3 regions of the Tardiphaga sp. genome follow, and region 2 is predicted to be linked to each of the others. Evidence: predicted binding sites of a transcription regulator. Region 2 holds the regulator's gene; each other region holds the start of a gene.
The links. The regulator PhoB, encoded in region 2, activates phosphate uptake and scavenging genes when phosphate is short. The targets are predictions, from matches to a motif close to TGTCATNNANCTGTCAT.
Positions count from the first base shown of each region.

Region 1 (7,228 bases), on a different contig from region 2:
AGAACTCGGTGCCGAGATGGCCCTGCGAATATAAAAGCACCGCGATGATGCCCATGGTCTTCTGCGCGTCGTTGCCGCCATGCCCCAGCGAGTAAAGCGAGGCCGAAACGAATTGCAGGATGCGGAACGCGCGGTCCACGGCGAACGGCGTCGAGCGCACCGAAGCCCATGACACGATAGCCACCAGCACCAGCGCCAGCAGGAACCCCACGAGCGGCGACAGCACGATGGCGAGCAACGCCTTGGTCAACCCGCTCCACAGCGCGGCGGACAGTCCCGCTTTCGCGACGCCCGCCCCCAGCAAACCGCCGATCAGCGCATGCGACGAACTCGAGGGAATGCCGAGCCCCCAGGTGATCACGTTCCAGACGATGGCGCCCATCAGGGCCGCGAAGATCACCGCGGGATCGATGACGCTGGGCTCGATGATCCCGGTGCCGATGGTGTTGGCGACATGCAGGCCGAACACCAGAAAAGCGATGAAGTTGAAGAACGCCGCCCACAGCACCGCATATTGCGGCCGCAGCACGCGGGTCGAGACGATCGTCGCGATCGAATTGGCAGCGTCATGCAGGCCGTTGAGAAAGTCGAACAGCAGTGCGATGGCGATGAGGCCGATCAGCACCGGAAAGGCGAGCGTGGCGTCCACCTGATAGCCCTGCCCTATACTTGTTCGATAACGATGCTGTTGATCTCGTTCGCAACGTCGTCGAAGCGGTCGGCCACCTTTTCAAGGTGCTTGTAGATCTCGGCGCCGACCACGAAATCCATGGCGTTGGCATCGCGGTGCTTGAGATAGAGCTCCTTGAGACCGATATCGTGCAGATCGTCGACGCGGCCCTCGAGCTTGCCGACCTCCTCGGTGATCGCGGTAAGCAGGCCGACATTGTCGCCGATGGCGCTCATCAGCGGCACGGCGCGGCCCACAAGGTTGGCGCATTCCACCAGGAGGATGCCGATCTCGCGCATCGGCGGCTCGAACTGGCGCACCTCGAACAGCATCACAGCCTTCGCCGTCTGCTGCATCTGGTCGATGGAGTCGTCCATCGCGGTGATGAGGTTCTTGATGTCGACGCGGTCGAACGGCGTGATGAAGGTGCGGCGGACGGCGGTCAGCACCTCGCGGGTGATGGCGTCAGCGTCATTCTCGAACTGGTTGACGCGCTGGCAATAGACCGGCGTCTCATCGCCGCCTTCCATCATCCCCGCCAGCGCTTCCGCGCCATGCACCACCGTCACGGAGTGACGGGCGAACAGGTCGAAAAACCTCTCCTCCCGGGGCAGAAAGGAGCGGAACCAGCGCAGCATAGGATCATCCAGGTCTTCGGGAAAACGCAGGGACCGGACCCGGCTCGCGGCTCCCGTCACACGGACGTCATAAAGCATTTCCGGCCAAGGCGAGCAATCGCACACCTTCTAGACCCGGTCATCCACCGCTTTATGACAGCCTGCTTTTCCTGAGGCAGTGCCCGGATTTAGAGCGAATGATTGAATTCACAGGCGATTTCGCCGTTCGTGCTGCGCCCCGTCGGGCGCGCCGTCGATATAGCCCTCATGGAGGTCGACGCGCGATGCGAGCGGACCCAGCGTGCGCCCGGCCAGTCCCAGCATCTCGGCCGATGGATCGACGCCGCAAAAGCGCCATCCGGACTGTGTCTCGGCGAATGCCTTCAGCTCCAGCCCGCCGCCCGCGCCAAGCACGAGCACATGGGCATCATCCGGTGCCCGTTCCGCGAGGAGAATACCCGCCATCTGCAGCAGGCCGAGGAAGCCCGGCACCTGCCGCACCGGGCCTTCTGCATAGCGTGCCACTGCCTCCGGATCGGAGAAGTATGACAATGGTGAACTACAGCGACCGCTTGAAGTAATGCGCGATTTCGCCGATGACGCCGCGGCGGAAGGTCAGCACGCAGACCACGAAGATCACGCCCTGGATCACCGTCACCCACTGGCCGAAGCCGGCGAGATATTGCTGCATGGCGATGATGACGAAGGCGCCAACCACCGGCCCGAACAGCGTGCCGAGGCCGCCGACCAGCGTGATCAGCACGATCTCGCCGGACATGGTCCAGTGCACGTCGGTGAGCGAGGCGTTCTGCGCCACAAACACCTTCAGCGAGCCCGCGAAGCCTGCCAGCGTACCCGACAGGATATAGGCCAGCAGCTTGTACTGGTCGGTCTTGTAGCCCAGCGACACCGCACGCGGCTCGTTCTCGCGAATCGCCTTCAGCACCTCGCCGAATGGAGAGTTGATGGCGCGATAGATGATCAGGAAGCCCAGCGTGAAGCCGGCCAGGATCACGTAATACAGCGTGATCGGCTTCGAGAGATTGAACAGGCCGAACAGCGTGCCCTGCGGAATGCCCTGGATGCCGTCTTCACCGTGGGTGAACGGCGTCTGCAGATAGACGAAGAACAGCAGCTGCGACAGCGCCAGCGTGATCATGGCGAAGTAGATGCCCTGACGGCGGATGGCGATGAGGCCCGTGACGACTGACAGCGCGGCGGCCGCGACGACACCGACGACGATGCCGAGCTCGGGCGCCAGGCCCCACACTTTCAGGGCATGCGCGGTGCAGTAGCCGGCGGTGCCGAGGAACATCGCGTGGCCGAAGGACAACAGACCGCCATAGCCGATCAGGAGATTGAACGCGCAGGCGAGCAGCGCAAAGCACAGCGCCTGCATCACGAAGAACGGATAGACGCCGGTGAGCGGCACGACCAGCAACAGCGCGGTCATGATCGCAAAGGCGACCATCTCGTCCCTGACGGTGCGGCGGGGTGCGGGAATCGCGTTTTCGGTGATCGTTGTCATATCAGGCAGCCCGTCCCGTCAGTCCGGATGGTTTCACAAGGAGCACCAGCACCATCAGCACGAAAACGACGGTATTGGAGGCCTCGGGGTAAAAATACTTGGTGAGACCCTCGATGATGCCGAGGGTGAAACCGGTGATGATGGATCCCATGATCGAGCCCATGCCGCCGATCACGACGACGGCGAACACGACGATGATCAGGTCCGCGCCCATCAGCGGGCGCACCTGGTTGATCGGCGCCGACAGCACGCCGGCGAGCGCGGCCAGGCCGACGCCGAGGCCATAGGTCAGCGTGATCATCAGCGGCACGTTGATGCCGAAGGCACGGACCAGCGTCGGATTTTCGGTGGCGGCGCGCAAATAGGCGCCGAGCCGCGTGCGCTCGATCAGGAACCAGGTTGCGATACAGACCACCAGCGAGAAGATGACGACCCAGCCGCGATAGATCGGCAGGAACATGAAGCCGAGATTCATGCCGCCCTTGAGCTGATCAGGGATGGCATAAGGCAGACCCGACGAGCCGAAATAGTTCTGGAACACGCCCTGGATGATCAGCGCCAGACCGAAGGTCAGCAGCAGGCCGTAGAGATGGTCGAGATTGGCAATCCATTTCAGCATGGTGCGTTCCATCACCATGCCGAACAGGCCGACCGCCAGCGGCGCCAGGATCAGCGCCGGCCAGTAGCCGATGCCGGCCAGATTGAGCAGGAAGTATGCCGCGAAGGCGCCCATCATATAGACGGCGCCATGGGCGAAATTGATGATGTTCAGCATGCCGAAGATCACGGCGAGGCCGAGACTTAACAGCGCATAGAACGAGCCGTTGATGAGTCCGACCAGCAATTGCGCAGACAGGGCCTGTAGATTGATCGACATGTTGTTCTCAACTCTTATCGCAGGAAAGTATTGGCCCGGCAGCGTGACGCCGCCGGGCCAACGATCTTATTTCTTCAGCAGCGCACAGGTGCTCTTCTCGATCGGTGTAAAGGCCTGATCGGCTGGCACTGTACCGGCAAGCTTGTAGAAATCCCACGGCGCCTTCGATTCCGACGGCTTTTTCACTTCGAACAGATAGCCCGGGTGAATCTTGCGGCCATTGGCTTCGATCTTGCCCTGCCCGAACAGCGGATCGTCGGTCGGCAATTCCTTCATCTTGGCAACAACCTTGGCGCCGTCATGCGGATTGCCGCCGAGCGCTTCCAGCGCCTTGAAGTAATGGATCAGGCCGGCATACACGCCCGCCTGCACCATCGACGGCGGAGCGCCGTTCTTCATGCGCGCCGCGAATTTCTTGGAGAAGTCGCGGGTCTTGTCGTTGAGGTCCCAGTAGAAGGTCTCGGTGAAACTGAGGCCCTGCGCGGTTTCGAGACCTATCGCCTTGACGTCCGTGATGAACAGCAGCAATGCCGCGAGCTTCTGACCGCCTTTGGCGATCCCGAATTCAGCCGCCTGTTTGATCGAGTTGGTGGTGTCGCCGCCGGCATTGGCCAGACCGATGACCTTCGCCTTCGACGACTGCGCCTGCAGCAGGAAGGAGGAGAAGTCCGCGGTGTTGAGCGGATGCTTGACGCCCCCGACCACCTTGCCGCCCGAGGATTTGACGACTTCCGAGGTATCGCGCTCAAGCGCGGCACCAAAGGCGTAGTCGGCGGTCAGGAAGAACCAGCTGTCGCCGCCGGCCTTCACCATCGCCTGCCCGGTCGAATGCGCGAGCATGTAGGTGTCATAGGTCCAGTGCACGGTATTCGGCGAACACTGTGCATTGGTGAGATCCGACGTCGCGGCACCCGAATTGATGTAGACGCCGTTCTTCTCCTTGACGATGTTGTTCACCGCCAGCGCCACGCCGGAATTCGGCACGTCGACGATGGTGTCGACCTTGTCGACGTCGAACCACTGCCGCGCGATGTTGGAGCCGATGTCCGGCTTGTTCTGGTGATCGCCGGAGATGATGTCGATCTTCCAGCCCTTGGCCATCAGACCGGAGTCCTCCGCCGCCATCTGCGCAGCCAGGGTCGAGCCCGGGCCGCCGAGATCGGCATAGAGACCGGACTGATCGCTGAGTGCGCCGATCTTGACGGTCTTGTCCTGGGCCATGGCGATGCCAGCCATGGCCAGCGAAAGCGCCGTGCCGAGAAGTGCAGTAGAGATCGTATTTCTCATGACTTCCTCACAATAGACAATTCAACAACATGAAAAGGCGCGAAGGTTTACTTACTTCTTCAGGAGCGGACAGCTGCTCTTGTCGAGTGGCGTAAAGGCTTGGTCGGCGGGAATGGTTGCCACCAGCTTGTAGTAATCCCAAGGTCCTTTCGACTCTTCGGGCTTCTTGACCTCGAACAGATAGGCCGGGTGCAGCTTGCGGCCGTTCGGCTGGATCGTCCCCTTGCCGAAGATGATGTCGTCGGTCGGGGTCGCCTTCATCTTGTCGACGATCTTGAGGCCATCATGCGAATTTCCGCCCATGGCATCGAGCGTCTTGAAGTAGTGGATCAATGACGAATAGACGCCGGCATGCACGGTGGTCGGCATGCTCTTGTTCTTCATGCGCTCCTGAAACCGCTTGGAGAACGCACGGGTGCCGTCGTTGAGATCCCAGTAGAAGGTCTCGGTAAAGTTCAGGCCCTGCGCCACCGGCAGGCCGAGCGCGTGGATATCCGAGACGAACATCAGCAGGCCCGCGAGTTTCTGGCCACCTTTGACGATGCCGAATTCCGACGCCTGCTTGATCGCGTTGATGGTGTCACCGCCGGCATTTGCCAGACCGATGACCTTGGCCTTCGACGCCTGGGCCTGCAGCAGGAACGACGAGAAGTCCGGCGTATTCAGTGGCGGACGCACGCTGCCGATCACCTTGCCGCCGATCGCGGTCACGGCATTGGTGGTGTCACGCTCCAACGCGGTGCCGAAAGCATAGTCTGCCGTGAGGAAGAACCAGGTATTGCCGCCAGCCTTGGTCAGCGCTGTGCCGGTGCCGTTGGCGAGCTGATAGGTGTCATAGGCCCAGTGAATGGTGTTGGGTGAGCACTGCGCGTTGGAGAGATCGGACGTGCCGGAGCCGGAATTCAGATAAACGCCGTTCTTCTCCTTGACGACGTTGTTGACAGCGAGGCCGACGGAAGAGGTCGGGACGTCAACAATCACATCGACCTTGTCGCGGTCGAACCACTGGCGCGCGATATTGACGCCGACATCCGGCTTGTTCTGGTGATCGCCGGTGACGACCTCGATCTTCCATCCCTTGGCGGCCAGGCCGGAATCCTCGACGGCCATCTGCGCGGCCAGCGTCGACCCGACACCGGTGACGTCGGCATAGAGGCCCGACTGGTCGTTCAGCACGCCGATCTTGGCGGTCTTGTCCTGGGCGAACGCAAGAGAGCTTGCGCTCATCATCAGCGCGAAACCCAGCAGCGACGTCGAAACGGCTTTCTTCATTCTGTGCTTCCCTACCCGCATTGATGGTTGTGTCTATCGTCGGACCGTTGGCTCGGTCCGTTATTCGATAATTAGACGCCGAGATACGTATGAAGCTTGTCCATGTTCGCCGAGAGCTCGGAATTGGCGAAACCATCGATGATCTTGCCGTGTTCGACGATGTAGTAGCGATCCGCCACCGTGGCCGCGAAACGGAAGTTCTGTTCGACCAGAAGGATGGTGAAGCCTTCCGACTTCAGCCGCGCGATGGTGTGGCCGATCTGCTGGATGATGACCGGCGCCAGACCCTCGGTCGGCTCGTCCAGCATCAGGAAGCGCGCACCCGTGCGCAGGATACGGCCGATCGCCAGCATCTGCTGCTCGCCGCCGGAGAGCTTGGTGCCTTGGCTGTTGAGACGCTCTTTCAGGTTCGGAAACAGCTCGAAGATCTGATCCAGCGACAACCCGCCCGGCCGGATCGTCGGCGGCAGCATCAGGTTCTCTTTGACGTCGAGGCTGGAAAAGATGCCACGTTCTTCCGGGCAGAATGCGATGCCCTGCTTCGCGATCTTATCCGACGAGGTCTTGATGATCTCGCTGCCTTCGAATTTTATCGAGCCAGTGCGCTTGCCGATGATGCCCATGATGGACTTCAGCGTCGTGGTCTTGCCGGCGCCGTTGCGACCGAGCAACGTGACGACTTCGCCCGGCTTCACGTTGAAATTGATGCCGTGGAGAATATGCGACTCGCCGTACCAGGCTTCGAGGTTCTCGACCGTGAGAACGGGATTGCCCGTCGCTGCCGTTTTTGCCGGTGTGGCCATTGTGATCTCAGCCATGCCCGGCTCCCAGATAAGCTTCCTTGACGCGCTCGTCCTTGGTCAGGTCGGCGTAGCTGCCTTCCGCAAGAACCTTTCCGCGAGTCAGAACGGTAATGATGTCCGACAGGTTGGACACGACACTGAGGTTATGTTCGACCATCAGGATGGTATACTTCG
Region 1 is NZ_JBGMOE010000218.1:1,160-8,387, forward strand. It holds gene ACEK02_RS29895 (anion permease) at 1-649, opposite strand, end outside; gene ACEK02_RS29900 (DUF47 domain-containing protein) at 664-1,308, opposite strand; partial or broken gene ACEK02_RS29905 (methyltransferase) at 1,525-1,839, opposite strand; gene ACEK02_RS29910 (branched-chain amino acid ABC transporter permease) at 1,847-2,815, opposite strand; gene ACEK02_RS29915 (branched-chain amino acid ABC transporter permease) at 2,817-3,692, opposite strand; gene ACEK02_RS29920 (ABC transporter substrate-binding protein) at 3,759-4,979, opposite strand; gene ACEK02_RS29925 (ABC transporter substrate-binding protein) at 5,031-6,251, opposite strand; gene ACEK02_RS29930 (ABC transporter ATP-binding protein) at 6,323-7,069, opposite strand; gene ACEK02_RS29935 (ABC transporter ATP-binding protein) at 7,062-7,228, opposite strand, start outside.
Region 1: a site for PhoB is predicted at 1,363-1,379, ahead of ACEK02_RS29900 (DUF47 domain-containing protein). Genes of this name have one in related genera too.

Region 2 (7,228 bases):
TCAGCAGACCTTCGCCGCGCACTTCGCTGAGCACGTCCGGATGGCTGTCGACCACGCCCGCGAGTTTCTGTTTCAGCAGCAACGACATCTTCTTCACATGGTCGAAGAAGCCGGGCTTCAGCATGATATCGAGCACGGAATTCGCCGCGGCCACCGCCAGCGGATTGCCGCCAAAGGTCGAACCATGGGAGCCGGGCGCCATGCCTTCAGCCGCTTCCGCCGTGACGAGGCACGCGCCGATCGGGAAACCGCCGCCGAGCGCTTTTGCGAGCGACATGACATCCGGCGTCACACCGATACGCTGATAGGCGAACAGTTCGCCGGTGCGGCCCATGCCGGTCTGCACTTCGTCGAAGATCAGCAGGATGCCGTTCTTGTCGCAGAGTTCGCGCAGCGCGCCGAAGAACGCGTTGCTCGGCGCACGCACGCCGCCCTCGCCCTGCAGCGGCTCGATAAGAATGCCGGCGGTGTTCGGACCGATCGCCTTCTTCACCGCTTCGATATCGCCAAGCGGCACCTGGTCGAAACCGTCGAGCGGCGCACCATAGCCTTCGAGATATTTGGCGGCGCCAGTCGCAGCCAGCGTGCCAAGCGTCCGGCCATGGAACGCGCCTTCAAAGGTGATGATGCGGGTGCGCTCGGGATGGCCCTTGGAGAAATGATAGTGCCGGGTCACCTTGATCGCGCATTCCATCGCTTCCGCGCCCGAATTGGCGAAGAACACGAAGTCGGCAAAGCTTTGTTCGCACAGCCTGGCGGCGAGGCGTTCACCGTCCGGGCTCTTGAACAGGTTCGACATGTGCCAGAGCTTGGTGGCCTGCTCCTGCAACGCGGCAACCATATGCGGATGGGCATGACCGAGAGCGTTGACAGCAACGCCGCTGGTAAAATCGAGATAGCGCTCGCCATCGGTTCCAATCAGCCAGGCGCCTTCACCGCGCTCGAAAGCGACATCCGCACGCGCGAAAACAGGCAGCAAGTGAGCCTGAGAGAGGGGCGAGGACGTTGCGTTGTTGGTCATAACCGATCCGATCGAAAAGACTGCGTCCGCGTCGATGACAACTGTGCGAAATCGAACAACGGACCCTAGAAACGAAACGTGCCGCCCTTCTCGGGCGGCACGTGGGCATTATTCTAGGTGTGCTGCGAGGACTGTCAACCGCGCACTGCGGCTTTCGAGTCACACGGAGTCGCAGAAAAAGCCGATTTTGCTGCTTTGTTTGCAGAAGCATGTGGACGCGGCATGCCCGACTCTTGCGCGTGAGTCACGGCATATTGTAGCTTTTGCCTCGTCGGATACGACATCTCGTGCGGCGGTAGATCCTTTTGACACATCCAGTGCGGCGTAAAAGCCGGACGCGAAATTCGCGCCCGGTGAGCGCTAAAGGATTCTGACCGCAGGGATTTTTGAAGTCTCAACTCGCAGCGCTGCCCGGTCAGGCTGGCGCTCACGAAGGGAAAATGGCGATGACGGTAATGACATGGACCGACGATCGCGTCGAACAGTTGAAGAAACTCTGGGAAGGCGGCCTCTCCGCCAGCCAGATTGCTGCGGAACTCGGTAACGTGACCCGCAACGCTGTCATCGGCAAGGTTCACCGCCTCGGCCTGTCCGGCCGCGCCAAGAGCCCCTCCTCGGCAGCTCCGCGGCAGCGCAAGGCGCGCCCGGCACAGCAGATGGTGCGTGTCGCCCGCCCGATGGCCCGCGGCAACACGGCATTGGCCCATAATTACGAAGTCGAGGCCGAGCCCGACCCGATCGCCTATGACAATATCGTGCCGATCAGCCAGCGCCTGTCGCTGGTCGAACTCAACGAAGCCACCTGCCATTGGCCGATCGGCGATCCGTCGAGCCCCGAATTCTACTTCTGCGGCGGCAAGGCGCTGGCCGGCGCTCCCTATTGCGCACATCACTCGCGCATCGCCTATCAGCCGGCCAGTGACCGCCGTCGCGCCGTGCCGAAGCCGACGCGCTGAACCGGACGTATCAAGCCAAATGAAAATGCCCGGCAGCGATGCCGGGCATTTTTCGTTGGCACTTGCTTGCCTCACCCCGCCTAGCGAAGCCTCGCTTCGCCGGGCGGGGAGAAGGAAGAGAGACCTACTCCGCCGCCTTGTCGAAGCGGTCATCCAGTGCGTAGCCGGCACCGCGCACGGTTCGGATCGGATCCGGCTCACCGGCGGGATTGAGCAGCTTGCGCAGGCGACCGATATGCACGTCGACAGTGCGCTCATCGATATAGATGTCACGGCCCCAGACGCTGTCGAGCAACTGCTCTCGGCTGAATACGCGACCCGGATGTTCCAGGAAGAACTCCAGCAGGCGATATTCGGTCGGACCGAGATCGATCGGACGGCTGGACCGCACGACGCGGCGCTTGTCGCGGTCGAGTTCGATATCGCCGAAAGCGAGCACGGTGGCGAGACGCTCCGGCGCGGCACGCCGCAGCAGACCCTTCACACGCGCCAGGAGTTCCGGCACCGAGAATGGCTTGACGATGTAGTCGTCGGCACCGGTGGCAAGACCGCGAACACGCTCGCTCTCCTCGCCACGCGCCGTCAGCATGATGATCGGCAGTGCCTTGGTTTCGGGCCGCGCACGCAAGCGGCGGCACAGTTCGATGCCGGACAGACCCGGCAGCATCCAGTCGAGCACCACGAGATCCGGTACACGCTCCTTCAAGCGGGTGTCGGCATCGTCGCCGCGAGCTACGGTTTCAACGTCGTAGCCCTCGGCATCGAGGTTGTAGCGCAGGAGCGTCGTGAGTGCTTCCTCGTCTTCAACCACTAAAATGCGCGCGTTCATTGCCATATTGATCAATACCCTCAGTGACGTCCGACAAGCCTCAGATCATGAACCCGGCGGAAGACCGGCTTCCCCTTTTCCGGATCATGCGTCAGGCCGTCGGCGTATTCGCGAAGTTGGTCATGTCGCCCTTCGGGCGCTTGTCGACCATCTGCTGACCCTCGATCATGTAGAACACGGTTTCCGCGATATTGGTGGCGTGGTCACCGATCCGCTCGATGTTCTTGGCGCAGAACATCAGGTGGATACAGAACGAGATGTTGCGCGGATCTTCCATCATGTAAGTGAGGAGTTCGCGGAACAGCGAGGTGCAGATGGCGTCGATTTCCTCGTCGCCCTTCCACACCGTCATGGCTGCCGGCAGATCGTGCGCGGCATAGGCGTCGAGCACCGACTTGACCTGGGTGGTCACGAGGTCGGTCATGTGCTCGAGACCGCGGATCAGCTTCAGCGGGTGGAAGTCGCTGTCGAGTGCATTGACGCGCTTGCCGATGTTCTTGGAGAGATCGCCGATCCGCTCCAGATCGGTGGCGACGCGCAGCGCGCCGACGATCTCGCGCAGGTCGACAGCCATGGGCTGGCGCTTGGCGATGGTCAGCACGGCACGTTCCTCGATCGTGCGCTGCAACTGGTCGATCTCGGCATCGGCGGCGACGACGCGGGCGCCGAGTGCGACGTCCCGGCGGATCAGCGCATCGACGGATTCGACGATCTGCCGTTCAGCGAGGCCGCCCATCTCGGCAACGAGACGGGTCAGCTCCTGCAGATCGTCGTCGAATGCCTTGGTGGTGTGTTCAAAAGCCATCTCTAAATCCTCCCGCGAACATGTCGCGTCAGCCGAAGCGGCCGGTGATGTAATCCTGGGTACGGCGATCGGTCGGCGACGTGAAGATCTTGTTGGTCTGATCGAACTCGATCAGTTCGCCGAGATACATGAAGGCCGTGGTATCGGAGACGCGGGCGGCTTGCTGCATGTTATGGGTCACGATCGCGATCGTGTACTGATCCTTCAACTCGTCGATCAGCTCCTCGATCTTCGCGGTCGAGATGGGATCCAGCGCCGAGCACGGCTCGTCGAACAGGATCACTTCCGGCCGAACCGCGATGGTGCGCGCGATGCACAGACGCTGTTGCTGACCACCCGACAGGCTGAGGCCCGACGCGTTGAGCTTGTCCTTGACTTCGTTCCAGAGCGCACCGCCACGAAGCGCCTTCTCGACGCGGATGTCCATCTCCGACTTGGAGATCTTTTCATAGAGGCGGATACCGAAGGCGATGTTTTCGTAAATCGTCATCGGGAACGGGGTCGGCTTCTGAAATACCATGCCGACGCGGGCACGCAGCAGGTTGAGGTCGAGCTTCGGATCCAGAATGTTCTGGTTATCGAGCATGAGCTGACCTTCGGCGCGCTGGCCGGGATACAGATCATACATGCGGTTGAAAATGCGCAGCAGCGTGGACTTGCCGCAGCCCGACGGGCCGATGAACGCGGTCACGCGGTTCGCCATCAGCGTCAGGTTGATCTTCTTCAGGGCATGGTGTTCGCCGTAATAGAAGTTCAGGTCGCGCACGGTGACCTTGGGACGGGTCTCGCCCTGCAGGACCGGCGGCGGCATCGAGACGGAGGGAACGCCAGACGACACAGAAAGCTCACTCATTTTGCTGTCCTCTCGGCGCCGAGAATGCGTGCGCCAATGTTAAGGGCAAGTACGGTCAAGGTGATGATCAGGGCACCGCTCCAGGCGAGCTGCTTCCAATATTCGTAGGGGCTCTGCACGAAGTTGTTGATGGTCACCGGCAGGTTGGCCATCGTCTTGGTGAGATCGAGGCTGAAGAACTGGTTGCTCAGCGCGGTGAACAGCAGCGGCGCCGTTTCACCGGCGACCCGCGCCGTCGCCAGCAGCACGCCGGTGATCAGACCGGCCCGGGCTGCACGATAGGCGATCCGCTTGATGACCAGGGAGCGCGGCAGGCCGAGCGCCGATGCCGCTTCACGCAGCGGGTTGGGTACGAGGCCGAGCATGTCTTCGGTGGTACGGACCACGACAGGGATGACGATCACGGCGAGGGCCAGCGAACCGGCGAGAGCCGAGAAGCCACCCATCGGAACCACCACCGCGCCATAGACGAAAAGGCCGATGATGATGGACGGGGCCGACAACAACACGTCGTTGATGAAGCGGATCACCGAGGTCAGCTTGTCGTGCTTGCCATATTCAGCGAGGTAGGTGCCAGCAAACAGGCCGAGCGGCGCTCCGATGCCGACGCCGATCACAGTCATGATGACCGAACCGACGATGGCATTGAGCAGGCCGCCTTCCATGGAGCCGGGCGGCGGCGTGTTCTGGGTGAAGATCTGCAGGCTGATGCCGGCGAGACCGTTATAGAACAGCGTGAACAGGATCAGCGCGAGCCAGGTGACGCCGAACAGGGCGGCACCCATGCAGAGGCCGCGGACAATCGTGTCGTTGCGACGGCGGGATGCGTAAATCGGGTTCATGACTTAGTTCCCCGCCTTCTTTTCAAGCCGCATCAGCATCAGACGCGCGGCCGAAAGCACCATGAAGGTGAGCACGAACAGCAGCAGGCCGAGCAGGATGAGGCCGGACTGATGCAACCCGTCGCTCTCCGCGAATTCCGAGGCGATCGCCGCCGAGATCGTGGTGCCTGGACCGAACAGTGAACCGGTGATGCGGAACGAGTTGCCGATGATGAAGGTCACCGCCATCGTCTCACCGAGTGCGCGGCCGAGCGCCAGCATGATGCCGCCGATCACACCAACGCGGGTGTAGGGGATGACGACGTTCCGAACGACTTCCCAGGTGGTGCAGCCGACGCCGTAGGCCGCTTCCTTGAGCACCGGTGGCACCGTCTTGAACACATCGACCGAGATCGAGGTGATGAAGGGCAGCACCATGATGGCGAGGATCAGCGCGGCGTTGAACAGCGAGAGATAGGACGGCGGACCGGCGAAAATGGTGCCGAGCACAGGCACGCCTTCGAAGGTCGAGATCAGGAACGGCTGGAAATGGTTGGCCAGGAACGGGCCGAGCACGAAGAAGCCCCACATGCCGTAGATGATCGACGGAATGCCCGCGAGCAGTTCGACCGCCATGCCGATGGGACGACGCAGCCATTGCGGGCACAGTTCGGTGAGGAAGATCGCGATGCCGAGACCGACCGGAATCGCGATCGCCATGGCAATTACCGACGTGATCAGGGTGCCGTAGATCGGGCCCAGCGCACCAAGGACCGGCGGATCAGCCGACGGAGCCCAGCGCTGCGTGGTCAGGAACGAGAAGCCGAATTCGTGGAGCGCTGGCCATGCGCCGGCGATGAGCGAGAGGATGATGCCGCCGAGAATGAACAGAACGGACAGCGCCGAGATGCGCGTGATCCAATAGAACGCCTGATCTCCGGCCTTGAAGGCGCTCAGCGCCTTTGCGCGGTCATAAGGTCCAGTGGCGTCCATCGGTGAGCTCTGTACGGCCATGTCTGCCACGCCAGTCCCCTGTATTGTTATATTACCCAAAACGCACTGCCCTGGATGGGCCTGTCAGGGCGCGAAGTCCGAACAGCGAAGAGAAATCCAGCTCGGTAAAAAAATAGGCGGAGGAGAGATGCCCCTCTCCTCCGCCCGTACCAGATCAGCTCTTGATGTCAGCCGACCAGGTCTTTTCGATCAGCTTGACGACGGGTTCCGGCATCGGAATGTAGTCGAGCTCTTCAGCCATCTTGGCGCCCTTTTCGAACGACCACTTGAAGAACTTCACGGCTTCAGCCGATGCAGCCTTATCGACCGGGGTCTTGTGCATCAGGATGAAGGTCGCGGCAGTGATCGGCCAGGAAGCGTCGCCCGGCTGGTCGGTGAGGATCACGTAGTAGCCGGGAGCCTTGGCCCAATCGGCGTTCGACGCAGCGGCCTGGAAGGCTGCAACGGTCGGCTGCACGGTCTTGCCGGCCTTATTGATCATGCCGGTATAGGTCAGCTTGTTCTGCTTGGCGTAAGCATATTCCACGTAACCGATGGCATTCTTGGTCTGGCCGACGTTGCCAGCAACGCCTTCGTTGCCCTTGGCGCCAACGCCAACCGGCCACTCGACGGCGGTACCGGTGCCGACCTTGGTCTTCCACTCAGCCGAAGCCTTCGACAGATAGTCGGTGAAGTTGAAGGTGGTGCCCGAACCGTCCGAACGACGAACAACGGTGATGGCGGCCGACGGCAGCTTCAGCTTCGGGTTCAGCTTGGCGATGGCAGCGTCGTCCCACTTGGTGACTTTGCCGAGATAGATGTCGCCGAGCACTTCGCCGGAGAGAACCAGCTCGCCCGATGCGATGCCTTCGAGATTCACGACAGGAACGATCGCGCCCATCACCATCGGCCACTGAACCAGGCCGTCTTTCTCGAGCTGCTCAGCCTTG
Region 2 is NZ_JBGMOE010000090.1:76,677-83,904, reverse strand. It holds gene ACEK02_RS13965 (aspartate aminotransferase family protein) at 1-1,021, opposite strand, end outside; gene ACEK02_RS13960 (GcrA family cell cycle regulator) at 1,468-1,977, shown strand; gene phoB (phosphate regulon transcriptional regulator PhoB) at 2,102-2,806, opposite strand; gene phoU (phosphate signaling complex protein PhoU) at 2,898-3,611, opposite strand; gene pstB (phosphate ABC transporter ATP-binding protein PstB) at 3,640-4,464, opposite strand; gene pstA (phosphate ABC transporter permease PstA) at 4,461-5,306, opposite strand; gene pstC (phosphate ABC transporter permease subunit PstC) at 5,310-6,308, opposite strand; gene pstS (phosphate ABC transporter substrate-binding protein PstS) at 6,454-7,228, opposite strand, start outside.

Region 3 (7,228 bases), on a different contig from region 2:
GTCATTGCGACCGTGGATGATCTCGAGCAGATCGCCACCGACGACAATGCCGATGTGGGCGCCCTGCACGGCTGGCGGCGTGAGCTGTTCGGCGAGGCTGCACTGGCGCTCAAGCATGGCCGCCTTGCCTTGGCGATGGAAAAAGGCCGGGTGATCCGGGTGGATCGCCCCTAATATTCTCATTCATCCCTCACCCTGGGGATGGCGCAAACATCTCATGGTTCGAGACGCGCGAAGTCGCGCTCCTCACCATGAGGACTCTCCCCTTTCCAACGACCGCCGAAGTAGTGCAGAAATGCGCTGCAGCCGGTCAACGGCCATTGTTCTGGGGAAGCGTCATGAAATTCGTCACGATCTCTGTTGGTAACGCAGCACATCTGGGCGCCGTCCTGAAAGACGGCCGCATCCTCGATCTGGCGAAAGCAGCAGCGGGCGATGGCGCGTTCAAGGATCTGATTGCCTTGATCGAGGCGGGTGACGTTGGACTGAAGATTGCAGAGCGACTGGTCGCCTCAGCTGACAGCGGCGAGTTGCCGAATGCAGTCATCAGCGCGGCAGATGCGACACTGCTGGCGCCGATCCCCTCACCGCGCAAGAATGTCTTCTGCGTCGGCAGAAACTATATCGAGCACGTCAAAGAGGGGTACCGTGCGCGCGGCACCGAGGTGAAGCTGCCGGAGTATCCGCAGATCTTCACCAAGCCGCCAACTGCGGTGATCGGTCCCGGCGCCAATATTCCGCTGCATGCCGGGATCACCGAGGTGCTCGACTATGAGGTCGAACTGGCCGTGGTGATCGGCCGTCGCGGCGTCAATATTTCCATGGACGATGCGCTCGACCATATCTTCGGTTACACCATCATCAACGACGTGACCGGCCGCGACCTGCAGCGCCGTCACGACCAGTGGTTCAAGGGTAAAGGCCTCGACGGCAGTTGTCCGATGGGACCTTGGGTCGTGCACCGCGACGATATCCCGGACCCGCAGGCCCTCGACATCTCGCTGACGGTGAATGGCGACCTGCGTCAGAACTCCAACACCAAACACATGATTTTCCCGATCGCGCGGATCATCCACGATCTCTCCCTTGGCATGACCCTGGAGCCTGGCGACGTCATTGCGACCGGTACGCCCTCTGGCGTCGGCTACGCCATGACGCCACCGCAGCCGCTCAAGGCCGGTGATGTGGTGAAATGTCAGATTGAGGCGATCGGCACGCTGGAAAATCGCGTCAGTCAGTAACTCGGCGCCCTGCACGTAGGTGGCTCCGCAAATTGTTCGGCGAAGCAGCACGGGCGCTCAAACTCGTCAGACGCGCACCGGCGATGGGAGCGCCGCGCTGCAATCAGTAGCATCATTCAGAATGAGCGGCGGTGGCTATCGCCTGACGATCGAACCGGACTTCCCGACCAGTCGCGCCAGCTGCTTGAAGCGGCTGCCGACACGATCGGCGACGAGATCGACCATGCGATGCTCGAAGACGAGCATCATCTTGCGATCCTTGGTGGCGAAATGCGTGGCGGGCAGCACGCCCGGCCGCGCCGCCGAAATGAGATGCGCGACCCTGAACAGCGCACCGAGCAAGCGCGCACGTTCAACCTGTGCCGGCGAGACAAGCGAGCGGACCAGCTCCGGGGGCTCGTTCTCGGTGCTGAATCCTGCGTAGCGGTAGTACACACAGAGCGCGAGAAACGCGCGGCCGTGATGATCGACCGAACCGAAATTGCCGTTAGTGATCAGACTGAGCGTCTGCTCGCCGCGATGATCCGGATGGACGCGCCAGCCGATATCAGACAACAGACATGCCACCCGGCGTAGCCGACGATCCTCGTCGGTCTCTTTGAGCTTGGCAACACGGACGAACCGATCACTCCACTCACTCAGCTCCTGCGCGTGGCGCGCCGAACGCGACAACAACTCGTTCATGGTCTGCGCGGCGCCGACCAGACCGTCTTGCATACGCTGCGCTTGCGGCAGCATTTCGTACAGCAAGCCTTCACGGACGCCATAGGTCGAGAACACGATGGTTTTCGGCTTGGCAGTGCGAATGACATATTCAAGTACGAGTGCGGCGTAGACCAGCAGCGGCTGGCGCTGTTCTGCGATGGCTTCGATATTGGCGAGAATGTTGGCTGTTGCGAGCCGGCGCAAGCGGCGTACGAAATCGAGCGCCTCATTGGCCGGGATCGAATAGCCATGCATCACACGAAGCGGGTAGCCGCTCTGGATGATGTGCAGCCGCGCCAATGCACGCCAGGTACCGCCGACCGCATAGAAATTTCGGCCCACGCCCGCCTTGAGTTGCGCGACGTCAGCCAGCGCCAGCCTGACGATGCGTTCGGCCTTCTTCGGTGATTTCTGTGAGGCATCCTGCAATGCGAGACTACCGAGCGGCAGCGTCACGCCCTGCCGAACCGCATTGCCTTTGACATCGATCAATTCGAGCGAACCGCCCCCGAGATCGCCGACAAGGCCGTCGGGTTTGTGCACACCCGAAATCACGCCCAGCGCCGAGAGCTTCGCTTCGCGTGGCCCCGATATGATCTGGATCTCGCAGCCACAGATTTTTTCCGCTGCTGCAATGAATGCAGGTCCATTGCTCGCATCGCGCGCCGCAGCGGTTGCGATCGCATAGACGCGACCAACCTTCATGACCCTGCACAGCGCATGGAAGCGCCGAAGGGCCGTCAGCGCCTTGTCGACGGCATCCTTGGCCAGCAGCCCGGTGCTCTGCACTTCGCGGCCGAGACCGCACAGCGCCTTTTCATTGAAAAGCGTGACAAGGCTTCGCGTCAGCGTCTCGTAGACAACGAGACGCACCGAGTTGGAGCCAATATCGATGACGGCGACGCTGGTCGCGCGTTGATTGACACGCGCTACCACGCTGCTGGTTCCTTACGAGGATTGGTGACGCTCCGAACGGCGGGTGAGCCGGCGCGGGGATGATTTCTCAAGCGACTTTCCACGGCCAGACAGACTCGGATTCGTCATGAAGTAATTGTGCACATTGAAGGGTTCCTCGCCCTTCGCTGCCTTCATACGCGTTGACGATCCATCCGGCAACAATTGCCAGCTCTGTTCCGTGTCCTTCAAATTGGCCACCATGATCTGCTCAAGCACCTGGGTATGCACCGTGGGGTTCTGTAGTGGACACAGAACCTCGACACGGCGATCCAGATTGCGCGGCATCATGTCGGCCGACGAGATATATACCGCCGCCTTCGGGCTCGGCAGGCCATAGCCCATGCCGAAGCAGTAGATTCGACCGTGTTCGAGGAAGCGGCCGATGATTGACTTGACGCGAATGTTCTCGGACAGGCCGGGGACCCCAGGTCGCAAACAGCAAATACCACGCACGACCAGTTCGACCGATACGCCGGCATTCGACGCCTCATAGAGCGCGTCGATGATTTCGGGATCGACCAGCGAATTCATCTTGAGCCAGATCGCACCGGGCTTGCCGTTGCGGGCAAACGCGGCCTCACCGCGGATGTGTTCGAGCATACGTCCACGCAAGGTCAGCGGCGACACGGCCATCTTCTCGATGTCGCTCGGCTCAGCATAGCCGGTGATGTAGTTGAACACGCGAGCGGCATCGCGGCCGATGATCGGGTCGGACGTAAAATATGACAGATCGGTGTAGATGCGCGCGGTGACCGGATGATAGTTGCCGGTGCCGGTGTGGACATAGGTCGTGAGCGAGCCGCCCTCGCGGCGCACCACAAGCGACAGTTTCGCATGAGTCTTCAATTCGAGGAAACCGTAGACTACCTGGACACCGGCGCGCTCGAGATCGCGCGCCCAGCGGATATTGGCCTCTTCGTCGAACCGCGCACGCAGTTCGACGAGCGCTGTCACCGACTTGCCGGCTTCCGCAGCTTCGACCAGCGTGCGCACGATCGGCGAGTTGTTGGAGGTCCGATACAGCGTCTGCTTGATCGCAACGACGTCCGGATCGCGCGCGGCCTGCTGCAGGAACTGCACGACGACGTCGAAGGACTCATAGGGATGATGGACGATGAGATCCTTCTGGCGGATCGCCGCGAAGATATCACCGCCATGGTCGCGGACGCGTTCCGGGTGGCGCGGCACATAGGGCACGAATTCCAGATCGGGCCGATCGAGGCGCGTGAGCTGCGAGACCTCGTTCATGGCGAGGATGCCATCGACCAGCAGGATTTCGTCGTCAGACGTAGCCAGCGCGCGCTGCACGAAGGCACGCAGTTCGGCCGGCATGCTGGCTTCGATTTCGAGCCGGATCACCGATCCCCTGCGCCGACGCTTGAGCGCCGTCTCGAACAGCCGGACCAGATCCTCGGCCTCTTCTTCGACTTCAAGTTCGCTGTCACGGATGATGCGGAAAGCACCCTGCCCCTGCACGGTGTAACCCGGAAACAGCCGCGCGATGAACAGGCCTGTGGCCTGCTCCAGCGTGATCAGGCGAACCGCGCCATCCTTGCCGGGGGTCGGCAGGCGGATAAAGCGATCGATCTTGCCGGGCATGCGGATCAGCGCGTTCATCGTCTTCCCGTCGGACACCCGCGACAGATGCAGCGCGATGGTGAAGCCGAGGCTGGGGATGAACGGGAACGGATGCGCCGGGTCGATCGCCAACGGCGTCAGCAGCGGGAAAATATTGTGGAGGAAATGATCCTCGATCCAGGTCCGGTCGGCCTTGCTGACCTCCTTGCCGTCGAGCAGCACGATTCCGACATCGGCCAGCATGCCGCGCTGGTCGCGCCAGATCGCCTGCTGGTCGCTACCGAGCTTGGAGACCGCGCTGTTGATCAGCACCAGTTGCTCGGCCGGGGTCAGGCCGTCCGGGCTGCGCTCGCTGATTCCCTCGCGGACCTGCGCCTTGATGCCGGCGACACGGACCATGAAGAATTCATCAAGGTTGTTTGCGGAAATCGACAGGAAGCGGACCCGCTCTAGCGCCGGATGGCCCGGATTAACGGACTCCTCAAGGACGCGACGATTGAAGTGCAGCCAGGACAGTTCGCGATTGATGAAGCGCTCGGGACCTGATGCGACCACCTCTGCCGGTTTCGCTTCACCCTTTTTCTCTTCAATAACAATCTCTTCTGCAGAGTCCATGAGACAGCAATCCATCCAGTTCAAGCAGCGCTATAGTGCCGGCAAATCACAGCGGACATTGCGTCAATCGCGTGACACTTCAATGACATTGAGGAACCAGCCCGCTTCGCCGTCAAGCATGGTTTGACGCGCTTCGTGAGTTCAAAGGCTAAGTCAGGCGTCGCGAAGCAGTTCCGCGGCCAATGCGCGCGTTACCGGGCGGCCGAGCCGAAGCGCCTCGCTATCCAGCAATTCCACGGTATTGCGGGCGGCGGCGAATGTGCGCTCGATGCGGCTGGCGACATAGCTGACCACCCCCTCATCGATGCTGAGCTGGCGGTCGGCGCAGAATTTCACGATTAGCGCCCGAAACAGCCCGTCATCCGGCGGCATCAGATTGACCACCGGGATTGCCCGAAGCCGCGACCGCAGATCGCGCAATTCGACCTCCATCGCGGCGGGGGCGACCCGAGCCGTGATCAGCACATAGGCGTTGTCCTGACGTGCCAGATTCAGCAGATGGAACATCGCCCGCTCATCGAAAGTGCCGGCGTTGAGATCCTCCACCACCAGCGCGTTGGTCACCAGCTCGGCCGGAACCGTCGCGGCAGTCAGACTGTGCGCCATGGTGGAGCGCGCCCCGGCCTCCTCGGCCCAGATCGCCGCCAGATGGCTCTTGCCGGAGCCCTCGGGGCCCACTAGCAGCATCACCCGGTTCGGCCAGTCGGGCCAACAGTCGATCAACCCCAGCGCCTCGGCATTGGCCGGGCCCTCAAGGAAGTTGTCGCGGGACAGGCTCTCCGCATGGGGCAGCGCGAACGCCAATTGACGGGGTTGGACGCGGGCGACCACGCAAATACTCCTGCCGGCTGCGCCGGCGAATGTCACGAAATACTGGTTACTGGGGCTCTTGGCCGGGTTCGATGGTGCTCATGTGTCGCATCCACTCGACGAGATAAAAGGACACAGAGAGCAACGTCAAGACGGTCACAAAACCCATCAAAATCAAATCGTAAGGCGAGGATTTGAAACCAAATCCGAGGGCGGCAAGGACCAGGGCTGCGAAGGCCACCTGCGCCACCGTATTGAGCTTCGATACCATCAGCGGCTTCATCGGCATCGGTTTGCCAAACAACCACGACACAATGACGGCGCCGACGATCATGATATCCCGCGACACTACGAGAATCACGATCCAGCGCGGAACTGCCCCCCATATCCCCAGGGACACGTAGATCGAGACCAGCAGCGCCTTGTCGGCCAAAGGATCAAGCAGCGCACCGAGTTCGCTGGCCATGTTGAAGCGCTTGGCAAGAAAACCATCGATTGCATCGCTGACCCCGGCAATCACGAAGATTGCAAAGGCGACCTCCATCTGGCTCGACGCAATCGCCCAGACGATCACGGGCACCAGCAGAATGCGCCCGAGGGTGATTAAATTGGGGATACTCACGCGGCGCTTCCCGGCTCCGGCCTGTTTCGCAATCCGAGCTTGGGAGCTCCGACCGGCTTACCGGCTACATAGTAATCGGGATAGCGTTTACGAGCCATTGCGCAGGCGGGGATTCCGACGTAACCAGCCGAAAATACACAGTTTCGCAGCTTCGCCAGGATACCCGGCATGACCGACAAGAAAAAAGGCCTCACTTACGCGGACGCGGGCGTCGATATTGATGCCGGCAACCGTCTGGTGGACCTCATCAAGCCGATGGTTCGCGCAACCGCCCGTGCCGGCGCTGACGCCGAGATCGGTGGCTTCGGCGGGCTGTTCGACCTCAAGGCCGCCGGCTTCAAGGACCCTGTTCTCGTCGCTGCCACAGACGGCGTCGGCACCAAGGTGAAGATCGCCATCGAGGCCGGCGTCCATAACGGCATCGGCATCGACCTCGTCGCCATGTCGGTCAATGATCTCGTCGTCCAGGGCGCCGAGCCGCTGTTCTTCCTCGACTATTTTGCTTGCGGCAAGCTCGACCCGGAAGCCGCCGCCTCGATCGTTGCCGGCATTGCCGAAGGCTGCCGCGAGTCTGGCTGTGCCCTCATCGGCGGCGAGACCGCCGAGATGCCCGGTCTCTACAAGGACGGCGACTACGACCTCGCCGGCTTCTCGGTCGGCGCTGCCGAGCGCGGCACACTGCTGCCGACCAAGGACATTG
Region 3 is NZ_JBGMOE010000044.1:108,887-116,114, forward strand. It holds gene rnd (ribonuclease D) at 1-174, shown strand, start outside; gene ACEK02_RS06575 (fumarylacetoacetate hydrolase family protein) at 339-1,241, shown strand; gene ppx (exopolyphosphatase) at 1,377-2,882, opposite strand; gene ACEK02_RS06585 (RNA degradosome polyphosphate kinase) at 2,895-5,096, opposite strand; gene ACEK02_RS06590 (chromosomal replication initiator DnaA) at 5,250-5,927, opposite strand; gene ACEK02_RS06595 (CDP-alcohol phosphatidyltransferase family protein) at 5,974-6,528, opposite strand; gene purM (phosphoribosylformylglycinamidine cyclo-ligase) at 6,697-7,228, shown strand, end outside.
Region 3: a site for PhoB is predicted at 5,168-5,184, ahead of ACEK02_RS06585 (RNA degradosome polyphosphate kinase). Genes of this name have one in related genera too.